Regions from separate parts of the Flavobacterium sp. FlaQc-28 genome, predicted to be linked through region 1. Evidence: riboswitches for the same ligand, from Rfam matches in the RefSeq annotation. Region 1 holds a riboswitch; each other region holds the start of a gene.
What was found. A riboswitch is a leader RNA that binds a small molecule or an ion and turns the genes downstream of it on or off. The one in region 1 is predicted to bind cobalamin.
Positions count from the first base shown of each region.

Region 1 (5,712 bases):
CTTTACTATAAACAATAGCAAAACAGTATTTATTGGATTAAATTACGGTTTACAGCTTCCTGGACGTTATCAAATTTTTAATATTTCGACTCTGAACATTTTAGACATCTCGGTTAAAATGCTCACTTTCAAAAAAAACTTGTCAATTACATTTCTAGCCGAAGATGTATTAAATGCACAAAAACCATTAATTACCTACACTTCAAACGGAATAAAAACAAATATAAAAAGTTATGGAGACACTAGAGGTTTTAGAATTTCATTAAGTTATAAATTTGGCAATCAAAACATTAAATCAAAACAGCGTGATTTTGGAAATGAAGACGAAAGAAATAGAATAAACTAATTACAGCAATAAAAACAGAGCTTCAGAGAAATCTGGAGCTTTTTGTTTTTAGTTTGATTTGAAGTCCGAAATTAAACAAATAGCTGCAACGCTTTTTTTTTACAAAAACTTTTAAACCAGTGAAGATTCTCCAGCAAACTGTTGATTGATTTTATCTAACAGTTCAAATTCGTCTAAAGGAAATAATTCGATAATGTGTTCTAAAATTAATCCAACATTAATTGAGGAATCTTTATCATTGTCAAGCCCCAAAACACACAATTTTAGCATATTATTAATCATACATCCAAGCTCATAATAAGTTGAAAACTTGATTTCTGTTTTACATTCTTCGTTATTGTCGCTTGATTTTTTTAAAACACTGAAATACTGTTTTATCTCTTCTAAACTTTTAGTTTCTTTTACTGCCATTATTTTTTCTGTATTACTTTTTATCATAATTCAAATTTTGATGTTTTTTTTCAAAATGTGGTTATCTTATATGGTAACATCAAAAAAAATTAAACACATAGAAACATAGATTTTATAGGCTTAATTTAAGGAGACAAAAAGAAACTCATTTCTTTCACATAGCTGTTTATGTGTGTTTTAGGCAAGTAAAACGCCTTTTTTAAAGTAACAAATCTATGCTTCTATGTGTTAAAACATACCGCAATCAAAGAGCAAATTATTTAAGTTTTAGATTTATAAAGCTGTTTTAAACTACTTTCAATTGCTTTACAATTTCGTGGATATGTTCTTCATCAGTGCCGCAGCAGCCGCCAAATACATTTAAATGACTAAAAGTATCTTTTAATTTTTTGTATTCTTTACCCAAATCCTTAGGAATTCCTCGGTCTAATTCTGTGGCTTCGTCTAATTCGGCGTGGCTTTTACAAGATGCATTTGCTCGAAAACCTTTTATTCTTTTTATCCAATTTTCATTTACATTCGTTTTCAGTTCGTTTACAAAATGCGTAGGATGCGCACAATTTATCATATAATACAACGGAGGTACATTCACGCTTTTGTCTATTTTTTCGATTGCGTCTTTTAAGCTCATTCCGGTTGGCAGTTTCCCGTCAGTTTCAACAGTAAACGAAATAACTACAGGCAAACTTACAGTTTCGGCAGCTTTAACAATACCTATCACTTCTTCGATATAATTCATGGTAAGCGCCGATACAAAATCAACCGGCATTTGACTAAAAGCTTTTATTTGTGCCAAATGATATTGTTTCGCTTCTTCAACATTCATACAATTATCCGGCACATAACCGTCGCCCCGAGGACCTATACAGCCGCTTATAAGAATTGATTTTATGGAATTCGAAAATTCTATTTTTAAATCTGTTAAAAGCGAAACTGCTTTTTTATTCAACTCAAATAAGGAATCTTTTGGATAACCAATTTTTTCAATCCACTCTGGATTTGCCCGCCAAGTTGGACTTTCTAAAATAAAATTTGTTTTATACTTTTCGGCAATTTTTAAATAACGCGAATAATAATTTTTCATACTGTCGTATCCTTTTTGATCTTTTAATATATCAAAGGCAGCAAAATAAGGCAGATCAAAACCTTCTAGAAAAACCAATGTTGTTTCGAGTCCGCCATCAGTCAAAAACAAATCTTCAGATTCGTTTGGCAGCGTATTTTTAGTCTTTTTCATCTCCACTTCATTAAATACAAACAATTAATAATCAAATAAATAACACTATAAATATACAAAATCTCGATTTCTCAAAATAAAAAATCAAACAAAAGTAAAATCAATTACTTTTCTTTTCAAAAACACTTTTCAGCATTTTTTTCAAAAACATAACCATAACCATAAAGAGTTTATTTACTTTTGCACCCGCAATGGTTTAGCTGCAACTTTTCAAGTGCAGTTAACGAAGAGGGAATCAGGTGCAAATCCTGAACAAGCCCGTTACTGTAAATTCCATGCAACATTTTGACAGATTAGGAAAGCTTTTTTTAGTTTTCGAAATCAAATCTTTTGCCACTGCATTTTTCTAATGCGGGAAGGCGGCTCAAAATGGGAATAAGTCAGGAGACCTGCCACTGCATATCATTTTAAACTCTCGTGGACCAGAGTTTTAAAAACAAACACATTTATCAAACTAAACATTTGATTTCATTTTTTCCGTTTAAAACTATTTGTTACAAATAGACCATTTTGTTATGCACGTATGTAAAAACAGGCATTCAGGCCTGCTGCATTGTGGATTATGTGCCTTATTATGGATTTTGTTTATAAATCCGATTATGGCACAGGATAATCCTAAAACCAAAGAGCTGGACTCTTTAAAACCACTTCCGTTAAAAGAAGTTATTCTAACCGCAAGCAAACGCGAGTTTAGGATCGAATCGCCCATGCCTGTTCAGATCTTATCAGGCAAACAGCTTGAAGCACTAAACAGTCTTTCGGTTGCGGATGCTGTTCGTTATTTTTCGGGAGTCCAATTGAAAGATTATGGCGGAATCGGCGGTTTAAAAACCATAAACGTTCGAAGTTTAGGAAGCGCTCATACGGCAGTTTTTTATGACGGAATGACGGTTGGAAATGCGCAAAACGGTCAAGTCGATTTAGGAAAATATTCTTTGGACAATATTGAAGCTATCGAACTTTATAATGGTCAAAAATCGACTATTTTTCAGCCTGCACGAGGTTTTTTCGCTTCAAGTACGCTTTTACTAAAAACAAAAATTCCTGTTTTCGAATCGGGTAAAACTACAAATATTAGAACTTCTTTTAAAACTGGATCTTTTGGATTAGTAAATCCTTCTGTTCTTTATCAGCAAAAATTAACTTCCAGAACAGCGCTTTCCTCAAATATTGAATGGCTTAAAGCCGATGGAAAATACAAATACCGCTATCAGAAAAAAGACGGCTATGATACAACTGCAGTTCGCCAAAACGGAGATATAACCGCACTTCGGGCTGAATTGAACCTGCACACCAAATTTGGTTCAAATGCTCTTGCCAACTTCAAGGCCTATTATTACGATTCTGAACGAGGACTTCCGGGCGCAATTCTAGCCAATAGATACGAACATGTGCAAAGGCAATGGGATCGCAATTTTTTTATTCATGGTTCTGTAGAAAATTCCTTTTTCGAAAAACACAAAATGCTTACTAATGTAAAATTCAGCAGAGACTACAGCCGTTATATCGATCCTGATTATAAAACTCTTGAAGGTGCATTGGACAATAAATATTATCAAAACGAATTTTACGCTTCGATTGTCAATCTCTACGCTATAAAAGATTGGTGGAAAATGTCGCTTGCAGCAGATTTCTCCATTAATACGCTTGATGCTAATTTATACCGTTTTCCCTATCCTACCCGATATTCTTATTTAAGCGTTATTTCCAGCGAAATGCATTGGAACCGACTTGATATTCAAGCTAATTTACTTGGAGCTTATATCGATGAACAGGTTAAATATTATCAGCAAGGCGATAGTCAGCATGTTTTCTGCCCGGTTGTATCGGCTTCTTATCAACCTTTTGCGATAAAGAATTTCAGAGTTCGAGCGTTTTACAAAGAGTCTTTTAGAATGCCCACTTTCAATGATTTGTACTACACTTTTATAGGCAACAGTTCATTGCGTCCAGAATTTACAACGCAATACGATGTGGGAACTACTTACAGTATTGAGCCTAAAAAAATGCTGCAATCGGTATCATTTCAAGCCGATGTATATTACAATCGAGTAAAAGATAAAATTATCGCAATGCCGTCATCTAACCTTTTTAGATGGACAATGATGAATTTGGGCGAAGTCGATATTCGCGGCTTAGAACTAAACACCAATTTCGTTTTTAAATTCCCGCAGCAAATATTTCTGGATTTAGGTTTAAGCTATACCTATCAAAAAGCAATCGATATTACTGCAAAAGGCACAACTTACGGCGATCAAATTCCTTATACACCAGAAAACAGCGGTACAATAACCTCATCTGTCAACTGGAAAAAATGGAATCTTAACTACAGTTTTATATATACCGGCGAGCGTTACAGTCAAAAAGCAAACATTCCTGTTAATTATGTTAAGCCTTGGTACACCAGTGATATGGCTCTTATTTGGAATGGAAAGTTCTCAAAAATCCCTGTAAAAATAAGCGGTGAAGTCAATAATTTATTCAATCAATATTATGATGTGGTACTCAATTTTCCTATGCCAGGAAGAAATTATCGATTAAGCCTTTCTCTAAACTTTTAAAATAAAACAGCAACACTAAATAAATTCTCAGCAATGAAAACAAATTTCAAATTTTGGCTTTTACTCGCTTTTGCGGCAGCGGCTCTTCAAGGATGTCAGGAAGACGACCCTATTATTCCTGAAGAAGTAGAAGTTTTACCGCCCGAAACTGTTACAACCGTACAAGGTTTTTATCTTCTTAACGAGGGGAATATGAACATGAATAAAGCTTCATTGGATTATTACGATTACGAAACCGGAAGTTACAAGCGTAATGTTTACGGTCAAGCAAATCCTGATGCCACTTTAGGTCTAGGCGATGTAGGAAACGATATTGGTATTTACGGTTCAAAATTATACTCCGTTATCAACAACTCAAACAAAATTGAAGTTATGGATGTGGTTACCGCAAAACGCCTTAAAGTAATTGACATCAAAAATTGCCGATATGTAACTTTTGCCAACGGAAAAGCTTACGCAAGCGCCTATGACGGCGAAGTACAATTGGGAGAAAATTCTCCAAATGGCTTTGTTGCCGAAATCGACACCACTTCGCTTTCGATCACAAAAACGGTAAAAGTAGGCCGTCAGCCCGAAGAAATGGCTGTTGTGGGCAACAAACTTTATGTTGCCAATTCAGGAGGATATAGTCCGCCAAATTACGAAAGAACCGTTTCTGTAATCGATCTAAAAACTTTTACCAAAATAAAAGATATTGATGTTGCCATAAATCTGCACAGACTTGAAGCTGACGAAGACGGAGATTTGTATGTAAGCTCTCGCGGCGATTATTATGATATTCCTTCAAAATTATTTGTTATCGATACTAAAACTGACCTCATTAAAAAAACTTTTGATATTGCCTGCTCCAACCTTACTATCGTTGGCGACAAAGCTTATATAATTGGATCTGAATTTAGCTACAGCACCTTCGATTATATCATTAACTACTCCTTGATTAATGTTAAAACCGAAACTTTACTTACAGAAAGCTTTTTACCTAAAGCGGTCAGCGACGAAATTAAAACTCCATACGGGCTTGCAGTTGATCCTGTTTCTCTAAATGTTTTTATTACAGATGCTGGAGATTATGTTTCGCCTGGAAAATTATACTGTATTGATAAAAACGGAAATACAAAATTCACGGTTACAACTGGAGATATTCCAGCACATTTTGC
Region 1 covers NZ_JBIPCM010000009.1:57,165-62,876, reverse strand. Annotated here, with positions in the region: gene ACHRVL_RS19545 (TonB-dependent receptor domain-containing protein) at 1-346, shown strand, start outside; gene ACHRVL_RS19540 (hypothetical protein) at 458-784, opposite strand; gene ACHRVL_RS19535 (homocysteine S-methyltransferase family protein) at 1,044-1,994, opposite strand; cobalamin riboswitch at 2,170-2,406, shown strand; gene ACHRVL_RS19530 (TonB-dependent receptor) at 2,510-4,555, shown strand; gene ACHRVL_RS19525 (YncE family protein) at 4,589-5,712, shown strand, end outside.

Region 2 (5,712 bases), on a different contig from region 1:
TAAAATAGAACCCATTTGGTGCAATACCAACTGTTAATTCTTTAAGTAAAGTTCCAGTCAAGTTGTAGATATATGCTTTACTGTCTACTTTATAATTACCGCTGTCTGCTAAGTAAACTTTACCGTCTTTAACTGCAAAACCGTATAAATTAGCAACCGAAGGAGCATTGAAAATTGGAGTTGAAGAAACTGCAGTTGCAGAAGTGTTTATAACATAAACTGAGCTTTTTACAGTATAATAAATTTTGTCGTCAGAAATATCTAAATATCCAGCTTTTTCTAAGCTTGCAGGAAATGGAAGTTTAGTAACAGATTTGTCTGCTAGTTTAACTTTTACAATTTCGCTGCTTGCTCCACCCCAAGGAGCTCTTAAGATGTACAGAATACCATCTTCTTCTTCAATTGAATCAGCGCTTGTTCCAATTATTATTGGAGCTTCTACAGTTTTAGTAGCAATATTAACAATCAAAAGTTTGTCGCTTGCATCTGGTTCTGTAATGTACAATTTGCCATTTTCAAGAATAAGTCTGTTTGCAGTGGCATTCAATTCAATTTTTGATTCTACCTTATTTGTTGCTAAATCAATTACAGCAACATAATCGTCAGTATCACCAGTAGCTGGGTTAATGTACGAATAAGTGTTTGCATTAGTAACATAAGCCTTTCCGTCTTTCACAACGCCATATCTTGGATTAGCAAGTCCGCTGTCGATTTTAGCGATCAATTTAAAAGTATATCTGTTTACCACATTTATAACATTTGAACCACCAGCAATGATGTAAGCTCTATCTCCGTTAAAGAAAATGTTTTGAGCATATTTTCCAAGTAAATCTGATCCGTTTGCTGCAGTGTAAGCATCTTTTGTAAAAAGGCTAAAATTATCACTAGAAAAAGAAACAGTTCCTTGTCCTGTACTTCCTTCATTTAAAATGAAAAATCCATTGTCGTATTCTCCTTTTGGCTGGTCGTCGTCATTAGAACAAGACACAAATAAGGAAACACTTAGTGCTATTAAAAGTAATTTGCTAAGTTTCATAAATATTAAAATTTTAGAGTTAAATACATGTTGAAATTTCGACCAGGCATAGGTCTGTCTTCAAGACTTTCATAATTTTCGTTGAAGATGTTTAATACTTGAACGCCAAGTTTGAAGGAGTCAAGAAATTTAAAATCATAATCGATTCCGATATTTGATAACGTATAATCTTTTATGATTTCGTCTGGATTGTTATCTGCTCTGGTATAAACAAATCCATTATATAAAAATTGATAATAAGCAGAGATTTTATTTCTCGAATAAGAAACGGAACCTGTAACTTTATTAAATGGAACAAAGAAAAGCTGTTTTTTGGTTTCTTCGTCTTTAGAAGCAGTGTAAGCATAAGAAGCATTTGCACCAAAAATATTTTTGCCATACTGTTTTTTCCAACTCAGCAGAGTTTCGGCACCATAACTATTAACCTTGTCTCTATTTTGAGGTGTCCAAATGCCGTTTGAACCTGGAACCCATTGCAGTAGATCTTTAATTTTGATGTAATAAAAAGTCTGTGTCAGCGAAATGTTTTTAAAAGTAAAAACGTTTCCAATTTCTGCCTGATAAGAGCTTTCTGGTTTTAAATCGGGATTTCCGCCTTCTTCCCAATATAAATCATTGAAAGTTGGGATTCTGAAGTTTCGAGATAAGTTTAGTTTTAATTGATATAATTTGCTAAACTGATAAGTAGAACCAAAATTGAATAAAATAGGAGATTTGTAATTGTCTGTAAATTCTTTTCGAATCCCAAATTCATTCTTCCAGTCAGTCGAGAAATCTTGTTTTATAAGTAAAGCAGCCGAACCAATTTCTCTAGTGTTATTTCCAAAACCGCTTCCGTAACCTTTTGTTCGGTTATAATCTATGATTCCATTTATCTGAGTCGACTTAAACAAAGTGTAACCTAAATCAGCTTTAGAAATAAAACTCTCCGTTTTTCCGTACGTATATTGATTTTTTGAATTATCAGCATAATACTGATAGTTTTCAAAAATATACGCTGTTTTGAAATTTGCAGTTAGTTTTCCAAAATTACCGTCGTATTCTAATAAGTTTCTATTGAAACCATTTACATACTTGCTTTTAGTTTCCGTTTCAGTAATTAAAGAAGTATTTCTATCTGTATTTGAAGTTTGAGTATATAATTTTAAGCTGTTTTTGGCATTAATTTTATATCCCACATTAGCATTCATTGTAATAACGTCGTATTGTCCGTTTTGATTCCAGCGCTGTTCGCCTCTCCAAGTATATCGATTTAAATATTTATAATCGTTTGTCGAGCTGTTTTTAGAAAAACCAATTTGAGCGCTCCATTTTTCGTTAGAAATATTAGTTTTATAATTGATTCCAATCGTGTTGAAGCTGCCATAATCCAGTCTTAAATTATTTTCAAAACGCTTATAAAAACTCATGTCATTGTTTAAATGCACCGTTCCTCCAATTGCGCCGCTGCCATAAATAACACTTCCTCCGCCTGCTTTTACGCTGACAGAATTATAATCAGAACCAGAAATGGTGTTGAAATCAGTACTTCCGTTCATTTGAGAATTAATGTTAATTCCGTTCCAGATTACTGCAGTCTGCGAAGAAGTAGTTCCTCGAAAAGAAACTGTAGAAAGCATTCCTCGGCCATATTCTTTAAAATAAAGAGTAGAATTAAAATTTAATAAATCAGTAAGTAAAGCTTCATTTTTACTTATGATGGAATCATTAAGTTTTAAAACCGATTGGGAGTTGGAGTATTTTTTTAGATTGGCATCAGAAACCAGAACCTCTTTCAAGTTATTAATAGAATCTTTTTGCGCCAAAATACTTTGACACAACAATAAGAAAAGGCAAGCAACACGTATTTTTAAAGTCATAATTTCTACACTCTTTTTCCCGAGAGCTCGATATTTTGTTATAAAGGCAGGTCTCCTGGCTTGCGTCTTGTTGTTTACCTTCCCATTCGCCGGGGCGAGCAGTGGTTTTGTAGTTTACAACAAGCATTCTTTTTAGAACAAAGCTTACAGTTGCGGGTACAGCTCAAGAATTTTTACTTGATTCCCTTTTAATGTGTTAGAATAAAAACACAACCTTAATTTGCTGCAAATATAAAGTTAAAAATAATGATAATTCAAATTTGTTTTAGTTTTCAGGATAAACTGCAAACAAAAGGACTTTATAATTCGATTTTTATAACCTCTCCAAAGTCGACTTTATTTTGAAAAGCGTCCTTTAACGGCAATGAAGTCAGGTGGCATAATATACTTCTAATTATACCAGCATGTGCCGTAATAACAATTGGAGAATTTATTTTTTTCGATGTAAGTGTGGCTATAAAATCTCCAACTCTTTCGTGTAATGCTGTAAATGACTCGCCATTTTGAGCTTTAACGTTTACAAAATCTTCCATCCAGGGATTTAGTTGCTCTGGCGGAATTTCATTCCATTTTTTCAATTCCCAATCGCCAAAATTCATTTCCATTAAACGCTCGTCTTCTTGATATGAAATGGCGTTTATTTTTGTTTGAATGTATTTTGCTAAAGTAACACAGCGTTTTAGCGGACTTGTAAAAATCAGAGCTTCTGAGGGTAATTGTGAAACAATTTTTTCGAATACTGTTTCAAAAGGTGCTGCAATATCTACATCAGATTGCCCGTAGCAGATTCCTTTCTCGCAGACCGTTTCAGTATGACGAACTAAATAAATTTCCATATCAAAAGAATGCTTAAGTAATAAACAACTTCACAAACTTGCTGCGTTGCACCAAGACAGTCTCCTGTATAACCGTCTATCCATTTTTGGAAATATCTCGCAAGGAAATAACGCATAATAAAAATAGGAATTAAAGCAAGCAGAAATTTAAAGTTGAAATAGGAGAGTATCAATAAAGGAATCAATCCGAAGAAAAAAGACCCGAAAATTTCTTTCCAGCTATGATTCTTAGCAATAGGTTTGCTTTTACTTGAAGCATCGTCTCGAGAATATTCATGCGTGAAAATAATGCTGATGGCAGCCAAACGACTTACAGAATGAGCGGAAATAAATAATAGAAAAACTAATAAATAAGAATTGCTGTTTGTAAAAAGTGAAATTGATTCTGTCAGTAATTTAAATTTTGCTAGAAAAAGTAAAACTAAGCCAATTGCGCCATAAGCTCCAATTGCGCTGTCTTTCATAATCATGAGTATTTTCTCTTTAGTCCATCCTCCGCCAAATCCATCGCAGACATCAGCAAATCCATCTTCGTGAAAAGCTCCAGTTGTTAATACAGAAGCTATGATGGCAAAAATAACTGCTGTTTCTGTTGATAGGAAAAGAGAAAAGATATAGAAAGCAGTAAATGAAATTGTTCCTACAATCCAACCGATAAATGGAAAATATCGTGTTGCTTTATTTAAGTAATCTGGATCATGATTGATATTTTTTGGACAAGGAATTCTCGTGTAGAACATTAAACAGGTAAAGAAAATATGCAGTTCTTTTTTCATTTAAGATAAATTTTTAATTGGAGCTTACTTGCGGCTAACCCCAGCACTTTCAAAACTAGCCATTTCATTTAAAAATGTTTCCGCCGATTTTAAAATCGGAAAAGCAACTGCGCAGCCGGTTCCTTCGCCCAAGCGCAAATCTAGATTTAAAATAGGTTTTGCATTAAGGTAATTTAGTAATTTTATGTGTGCTTTTTCGGCAGAGCAGTGGCAGAAAACAGCATTGTGTTTGATGTTAGGGTTTATTTTTGAAGCAATCAAAAAAGCCGTACTGCAAATAAAACCATCAACTAGAATAAGCATTTTGTTTTCGTATGCTCCGAGCATTCCACCGGCAATTTGTAAAATTTCAAAACCGCCAAAATAAGCCAATTGCTGTTTTAAATCGGCTTGACCCGAATAATTTTGAATGGCGCTTTTGAGCAAGTTTTGCTTTTGAATTAGCTTTTCGTTTTCGACACCAGTTCCTTTTCCAACGCAATCTTCAATAGGTAAATTAGTTAAAAGACTCATTAATACTGATGCTGTTGAAGTATTTCCAATTCCCATTTCACCAAAACCAATACAATTTGAACCTGTTTTGGCAACCGTATCAACAATCGATTTTCCTTTTTCAAAACACAATTCCAATTCGGTTTCACTCATCGCTGGAACATGAAGAAAAGATTGAGTTCCTTTTGCAATTTTAGCATTTATCAATTTCGCATTTGTAGGAAAATCATAGTTTACACCTGAATCTACAATAGACAAATCAATATTATTTTGACTGCAGAAAACATTGATTGCGGCTCCACCTTCAAGAAAATTGGTAACCATTTGGCGAGTAACATCTTGCGGATAAGCGCTGACACCATGATTCGCAATACCATGATCAGCTGCAAAAACCACTATAGCAGGATTTGTTATTTTTGGATTTAAGGTTTCATAAACAGTTGCCATTTGAAAAGCTAAGGTTTCTAAAGTTCCTAAAGCGCCAATAGGTTTTGTTTTTGAATCTATTTTATCTTGAAGGAGTGCGCTGAAATCCGTGTTAATCTCAGTGTCATTTTGTTGTTTTAAATCTAAATCAAGAAAATTAGTTTTCTGTATTTTATCGATTTCAGTACAAAGTGGAGTTTCAGATTTTTGTTTCCAATGTAATTGCTGTAACATTGGCTGATTGTTATAATTTGTTGCTGGTTTGCCGATACAGAAATACCCAAGCG
Region 2 covers NZ_JBIPCM010000008.1:166,777-172,488, forward strand. Annotated here, with positions in the region: gene ACHRVL_RS18865 (YncE family protein) at 1-1,036, opposite strand, end outside; gene ACHRVL_RS18870 (TonB-dependent receptor plug domain-containing protein) at 1,042-2,895, opposite strand; cobalamin riboswitch at 2,923-3,128, opposite strand; gene cobC (alpha-ribazole phosphatase) at 3,195-3,731, opposite strand; gene ACHRVL_RS18880 (adenosylcobinamide-GDP ribazoletransferase) at 3,716-4,507, opposite strand; gene cobT (nicotinate-nucleotide--dimethylbenzimidazole phosphoribosyltransferase) at 4,532-5,712, opposite strand, start outside.
Region 2: linked by a shared signal. The riboswitch ahead of ACHRVL_RS18870 (TonB-dependent receptor plug domain-containing protein) and the one ahead of ACHRVL_RS19530 (TonB-dependent receptor) in region 1 are both predicted to bind cobalamin.

Region 3 (5,712 bases), on a different contig from region 1:
TCCCCCAACTGTAAATGTTGTTTGCAGCAAACTTGCATAACTCGCAGGATTTTCAATATTCAAGTGAATACTATCCTGTTCAACTGCAACTCCTGCCATAGACCTAAATTCCTGAGTTCCTTTAAATCTAGTATCACCAATTCCATAAAAAGAATATGGAGAAGCAGTACCTTGTTGAGCGAATGAAACGAACGATATAAGCAAACAAGCGCTTATTATAATTTTTTTAATCATTGTTGATTTTATATTGAAATGTTTGGTTCAAACTCTCCAAAAGGAAATTTGAATTGGCAAATATGGTATTTTTTAATCGTTTAGCCAAAAATTCTGCATCTCCTCCCGTTAAAATTATTATAAAATTTGAAAAGTTTCGGCGATATTCATCGATAAAACCATCAATCTCATAGACGAAGCCGTTTACAACTCCTGAATGAATCGCCTGCATTGTGGTATTTCCTATGTATTGATCTGGTTCTTCAAAACTCAGCAAAGGCAGTCTGGCTGTATAATTATGCAAAGATTCGTAACGCAGACGAAGTCCCGGAGAAATCGCTCCGCCCAAATAATTATCATTTTCGTCGATGAAATCGTAGGTTATGCAAGTGCCGGCATCAACCACTAATCTATTTTGTTTAGGAAACTGCAAAGTTGCTCCGGCTGCCAAAATCATCCTATCTATTCCTAAAGTTTTTGGTGTTGCGTATTTATTATGAAAAGGAAATTTATCTTCGTGAGTAAAAAAATGAACCTTTAACTGCTTTTCAAAAATCAAAAAGGATTGTTTTTCGACATTGCCTACTGAGGCAACTACTAAATCTGAGCATTTTTGATAGTTGCCTAAAATTTTTTTAATTTTTTTTTCGAGCTCATTTTTCTCAAAAACAAAACTCTCCAAAACAGCAGTTCCCTCAAAAACAGCTGCTTTAATTCGAGTATTTCCAACATCAACAGTTAAAATCATATTTCCTTTTTGTTTCTGCGAAGATACGAATTGATTTTTTTTTTAAAATGTTTTGGATAAACGAAAAATGATTCTATCTTTGCACCCGCAATGTGCACAGCACGGTACCTTAGCTCAGATGGTAGAGCAATGGACTGAAAATCCATGTGTCCCTGGTTCGATCCCTGGAGGTACCACGAAACCCGAATAGTAATATTCGGGTTTTTTGTTTTTAATGCTTTTCATTAAAAATTTAACAGCAAAGCACACAAAGTAAAAAAAACGCAAAGGTTCACAAAGCTATACATTAAACTTTGCGAACCTTTACGTAAATCTTAGCGCTCTTTGCGGTTAAAATCAAAAAAACTTATTGATGAAACACAGAAACCGCAGGAAAATAATATCCTGAAAAACTTACTGTTCCTGTTTTAGCACCAGAATCAGCATTGAACAAATAAAGGTTATTGATCGCGAAATTAGTGCCGAATCCTTCATTTACTGTATTTACAATCAATACATTTTTCTTATGATCGTAACCTATTCCTGCACCGTACAATATATTTGAATTTGTTAACGTAATAAAAGGTGCTGTCAACGATGCTGCTGTGCCATTATATTTATAAACTTCTTTACCTCCGCTCCAGCTTCCGTTTTTAGCAATAAAAACATTATTTTTAGCCGCCGTAATCGACCCCGGATGCCAAGCTCCCCAGCTTCCATTAGCTTGAAAACCAAGTGAAATTTCTTTTACTTCAAGAGTATTAGAGTCTATGCTGATAAGATTTTTACCTCCCGCAGCCCATACTTTTTTATCATCTGTAACAGCAAATCCCAGAACCATACCTGGAATCGTTTTTTCGACTGTTAATGTTGAAGCATTAACAACAACAACTCCTTTTGAAGCAGATAAAGCAAAAATATAACCATTAGCCTTAATAATATCTCCTACCTGACCTGTAACACCTTCGATTTGTCCATTCAATGCCATTGTATTCAGATTAAGCTTAAATATTCCTTTACTAGAAGTCAGCAATGCTTGATTTTCATCAATTCCGACTATTGCACGCCAGTCATTTCCGCCTTGAGCCGGAATTCTTTTTTCTTCTTTAAGCGAATAAGCATCTGTCACTACAACTGGTCCGCCGGCTTTAGAAACTAAAAATAATTTCTTATTAAAGATGGTTCCAAATTCTAATGTAGACGATTCTGGTTTTAAATTTTTATCTGGATTTACTTTTACAAAAACACTGTCTTCTATTGCTTTTGTATCGTATCTATAAAAACCAACGGTTCCAGTTCCATGACCGAACCATCCTTCATTAATCATGAAAAAACCATTTTCATAAGCTCCAAATGTATGAACATCGTATGTTAATGATACTTGTCCTCCACCATTTTTGGCCGTCATGACAACCTTAAAATCACCTCTTGTTTCTGGTTTGAAAACATAAGTAGAATCAGATCCAACCACTTTCCCATCTACAGCCCATTCGAAGGAAACATTATTTCTATCTGCTAGTTTTGAACTTAATTTTAGTGTTTCCCCAATGGTTAAAGTATCTTTCAACAACTGTTCGCCTTTTATCACTGGAGGCGCTGTAAAATCATCATCATTATTACACGAAACTATTAACATCATCAAAGAAGCAATTGCAAGTAACTGCTTGGAAAAAAATTGGTTTTTCATTATTAAATATTTAAAATTATATACTTAAGCCTTTAAGTCGATTTACACCCCGCATTTAACAAAAGTTCTATAAAAACAAACTTCTACCTGCTTTTGTTTAAAAAGCAAAACACCTTGTAAAACGATACGTTTTAATGATTTTTTTTAATGAAGAAATAAAATACATCGAAAAGGAAAATCCCAAAAGAAAATTATTTTACGATATCATATTTGCAGAAAAAAATCTCATAAACTCTATTTTTGGCTTACGAGAATAGAATAATCAAACAATACTATTGTCACGCAGAGTGAAAAGTATCGTTCTTAATTCAAGCTTCAATCCCCGAAAGCTATTTATTACTATAAAAATGGCAGGTCTTCTGACTTGCTCCCTACACCCAGCCTTCCCTTTCAAAAATGAAAAGTGACGTATTAAAGGGTTTCAGTTAATGAGCTTACAGCTGCGGGACAGTTTTGGAGTTACACCAAATTCCCTTTTAATGTCAATATTTCTTGAATATGACAACCATCTTCTGATTTAGATTTGAGCCGCAAAACTAATATTTTCTTTCTTAAAAACGCAATACTTCTTTATACTAAAGCCTTCAGAGCATCTGTCATCTGAAATAATTTAAAATTATTGAGTGCGAACCAATTTAAAAAACAGAAAGCCAACAATTAAACTGTTTTTGTTAAAAAAGTATTGACTGAATAAAAAAATATCTTATATATTCGTAAAATCGTATTTTAACTTTTTATTTATTATCAAAAACACAGAGCGTTTTTTATGAGTAAAACTTCTACTAAAGGCATTTGGAAAGTAATTTCAGCCTCGTCAATGGGAACAATGATTGAATGGTATGACTTTTATATTTTTGGAAGTTTAGCCGTCGTAATTTCAACCAAATTTTTTCCAAGCGACAATCCTACTGCAGCATTTTTATCAACTTTAGCCACTTTTGCCGCCGGATTTGTTGTTCGTCCTTTTGGAGCTTTATTTTTTGGAAGACTTGGTGATATTATTGGCCGTAAATACACTTTTATGGCTACTTTATTATTAATGGGAGGTTCTACATTTTTAATTGGCTGTATTCCTAGTTATGAAACAATTGGTTTTCTAGCTCCTTTGCTGGTTTTAATTTTACGCTTATTGCAAGGCCTGGCACTTGGCGGCGAATATGGAGGTGCGGCTACTTATGTTGCAGAACATGCTCCAGCAAGCCAAAAAGGATATTGGACTTCTTGGATTCAAACCACTGCGACGGTAGGTTTATTTATTTCATTAATGGTAATTCTGGCAACTAAAAATGTGCTTTCAAACGAAGCTTTTGATTCGTGGGGATGGCGTGTGCCTTTCTGGGTTTCGATAGCAATGGTTGGCGTATCCTATTTAATTAGAAAAAATATGGACGAATCTCCTGTTTTTGCTAAAGCTAAAAAGGAAGGAACTACAAGCGCAAATCCACTAAAAGAAAGTTTTGGAAACAGGTATAATTTAAAGTTTGTTTTGCTGGCTTTATTTGGAGCCACAATGGGGCAAGGTGTTGTTTGGTATACTGGACAATTCTATGCTATGAGTTTCATGAAAACGGTTATGAATATTGACTCTTCACAAGTCGATGGATTATTAGGAATCGCTTTATTAATAGGAACACCATTTTTTATTGTCTTTGGATGGCTGAGCGACAAGGTGGGGAGAAAATACATTATGATGACTGGAATGCTTTTGGCAATTTTATTCTACAGACCAATTTACAAAATGATGTACAGTACGACAGATGTAAGCTATAAAACCGAAATCATCGAAAAAACAACGCAAAACACTGAAACAACAGCCGGCAACAATACAATAACAACAATCTCTAAGACGTATACTGACGGAACTTCTTATTTTGAAAAGAAAACTGATTTTGCTGATAAAAAAGAATCTCAAAGCAGTATTTCGATTACTATCAATTCAAGCGATGAATGGACTTTAATTTTTCTGGTTTTCATTCAAGTTTTATTTGTCACTATGGTTTACGGTCCAATCGCTGCCTTTTTAGTCGAAATGTTCCCTACTAAAATCAGGTACACTTCAATGTCTCTTCCTTATCATGTAGGAAATGGAATTTTTGGCGGTCTGCTTCCTGCAATTTCGACCTATTTTGTAACACATTCAAAAGCAGCAGGAAAAAGCGATTTTTATCTTGACGGGCTTTGGTATCCAATCATTATTGCCTCTATATCCTTTGTAATTGGAATGATTTATATTGACAACAAAAACAAAACTAACCACCTTTAATAAACCACTATTTATGAATGCGATTAAACAAATTTTAGGTGTTTTATGGATTGTACTTTCCATTGCTGCTGCCTATTTCTGTATATTTGAATTTGGCTTGCCCAAATTACTCTCAGACAAACAAGACGATCTGGTCTTTGGTATTATTATTCTTTTTATTCTTACCCCGCTAATTGTTTTAGGCCTTGGCACCTTTGGCTACTTTGCTTTAATTGGAGAGTACAACGATAAAAAGAAAGCATAATAATCATCTATAAAAAAAGGGCCTTCTATTGCTAGAAAAGCCCTTTTCACTACTAACCAAACCAAAACTTACTGCTGTTTTTAATTGAGTTCTAATACATTAAAAAAAATCAACTAAACACTATTTTTTTATAAATTTCATTACCTGAGCTTTCTTATTCTCATCTATTGCTTTTACAATGTACAATCCCGCTTCTAAATCACTTACTTCGTACTGAAAATCTGTTTTCCCGCTTGCATTAAAGCTTTTTACTAATTGTCCTGATATATTATAAACCTGCACTTTTACTGCCGATATGTTTAATGTAAAATAATCTGAAACTGGATTTGGATATAAATTGACAGTTGCTCCTTTTTCGAAATCGGCTATAGCTAAATTCGCAACTTTATTTCCATAAATTCTAAATTCTCCCGCTGGAATATTTATTAAAGCATTAACATCAGAAACATTTATTATGGTATTATCCATCAAATTATACCATGTTCCTGTGTACTGAAATCCTGTTGGTACATTTTGTGCTGTAACATCAAAATTTGCCAAAATCAATACGTCTTTCAGCTGAGTAACAGCCAAAGCAT
Region 3 covers NZ_JBIPCM010000001.1:290,992-296,703, forward strand. Annotated here, with positions in the region: gene ACHRVL_RS01210 (hypothetical protein) at 1-234, opposite strand, end outside; gene ACHRVL_RS01215 (type III pantothenate kinase) at 227-961, opposite strand; tRNA gene ACHRVL_RS01220 (tRNA-Phe) at 1,065-1,137, shown strand; gene ACHRVL_RS01225 (DUF5074 domain-containing protein) at 1,308-2,627, opposite strand; cobalamin riboswitch at 2,959-3,152, opposite strand; gene ACHRVL_RS01230 (MFS transporter) at 3,394-4,890, shown strand; gene ACHRVL_RS01235 (DUF6814 family protein) at 4,904-5,134, shown strand; gene ACHRVL_RS01240 (alpha-amylase family glycosyl hydrolase) at 5,255-5,712, opposite strand, start outside.
Region 3: linked by a shared signal. The riboswitch ahead of ACHRVL_RS01225 (DUF5074 domain-containing protein) and the one ahead of ACHRVL_RS19530 (TonB-dependent receptor) in region 1 are both predicted to bind cobalamin.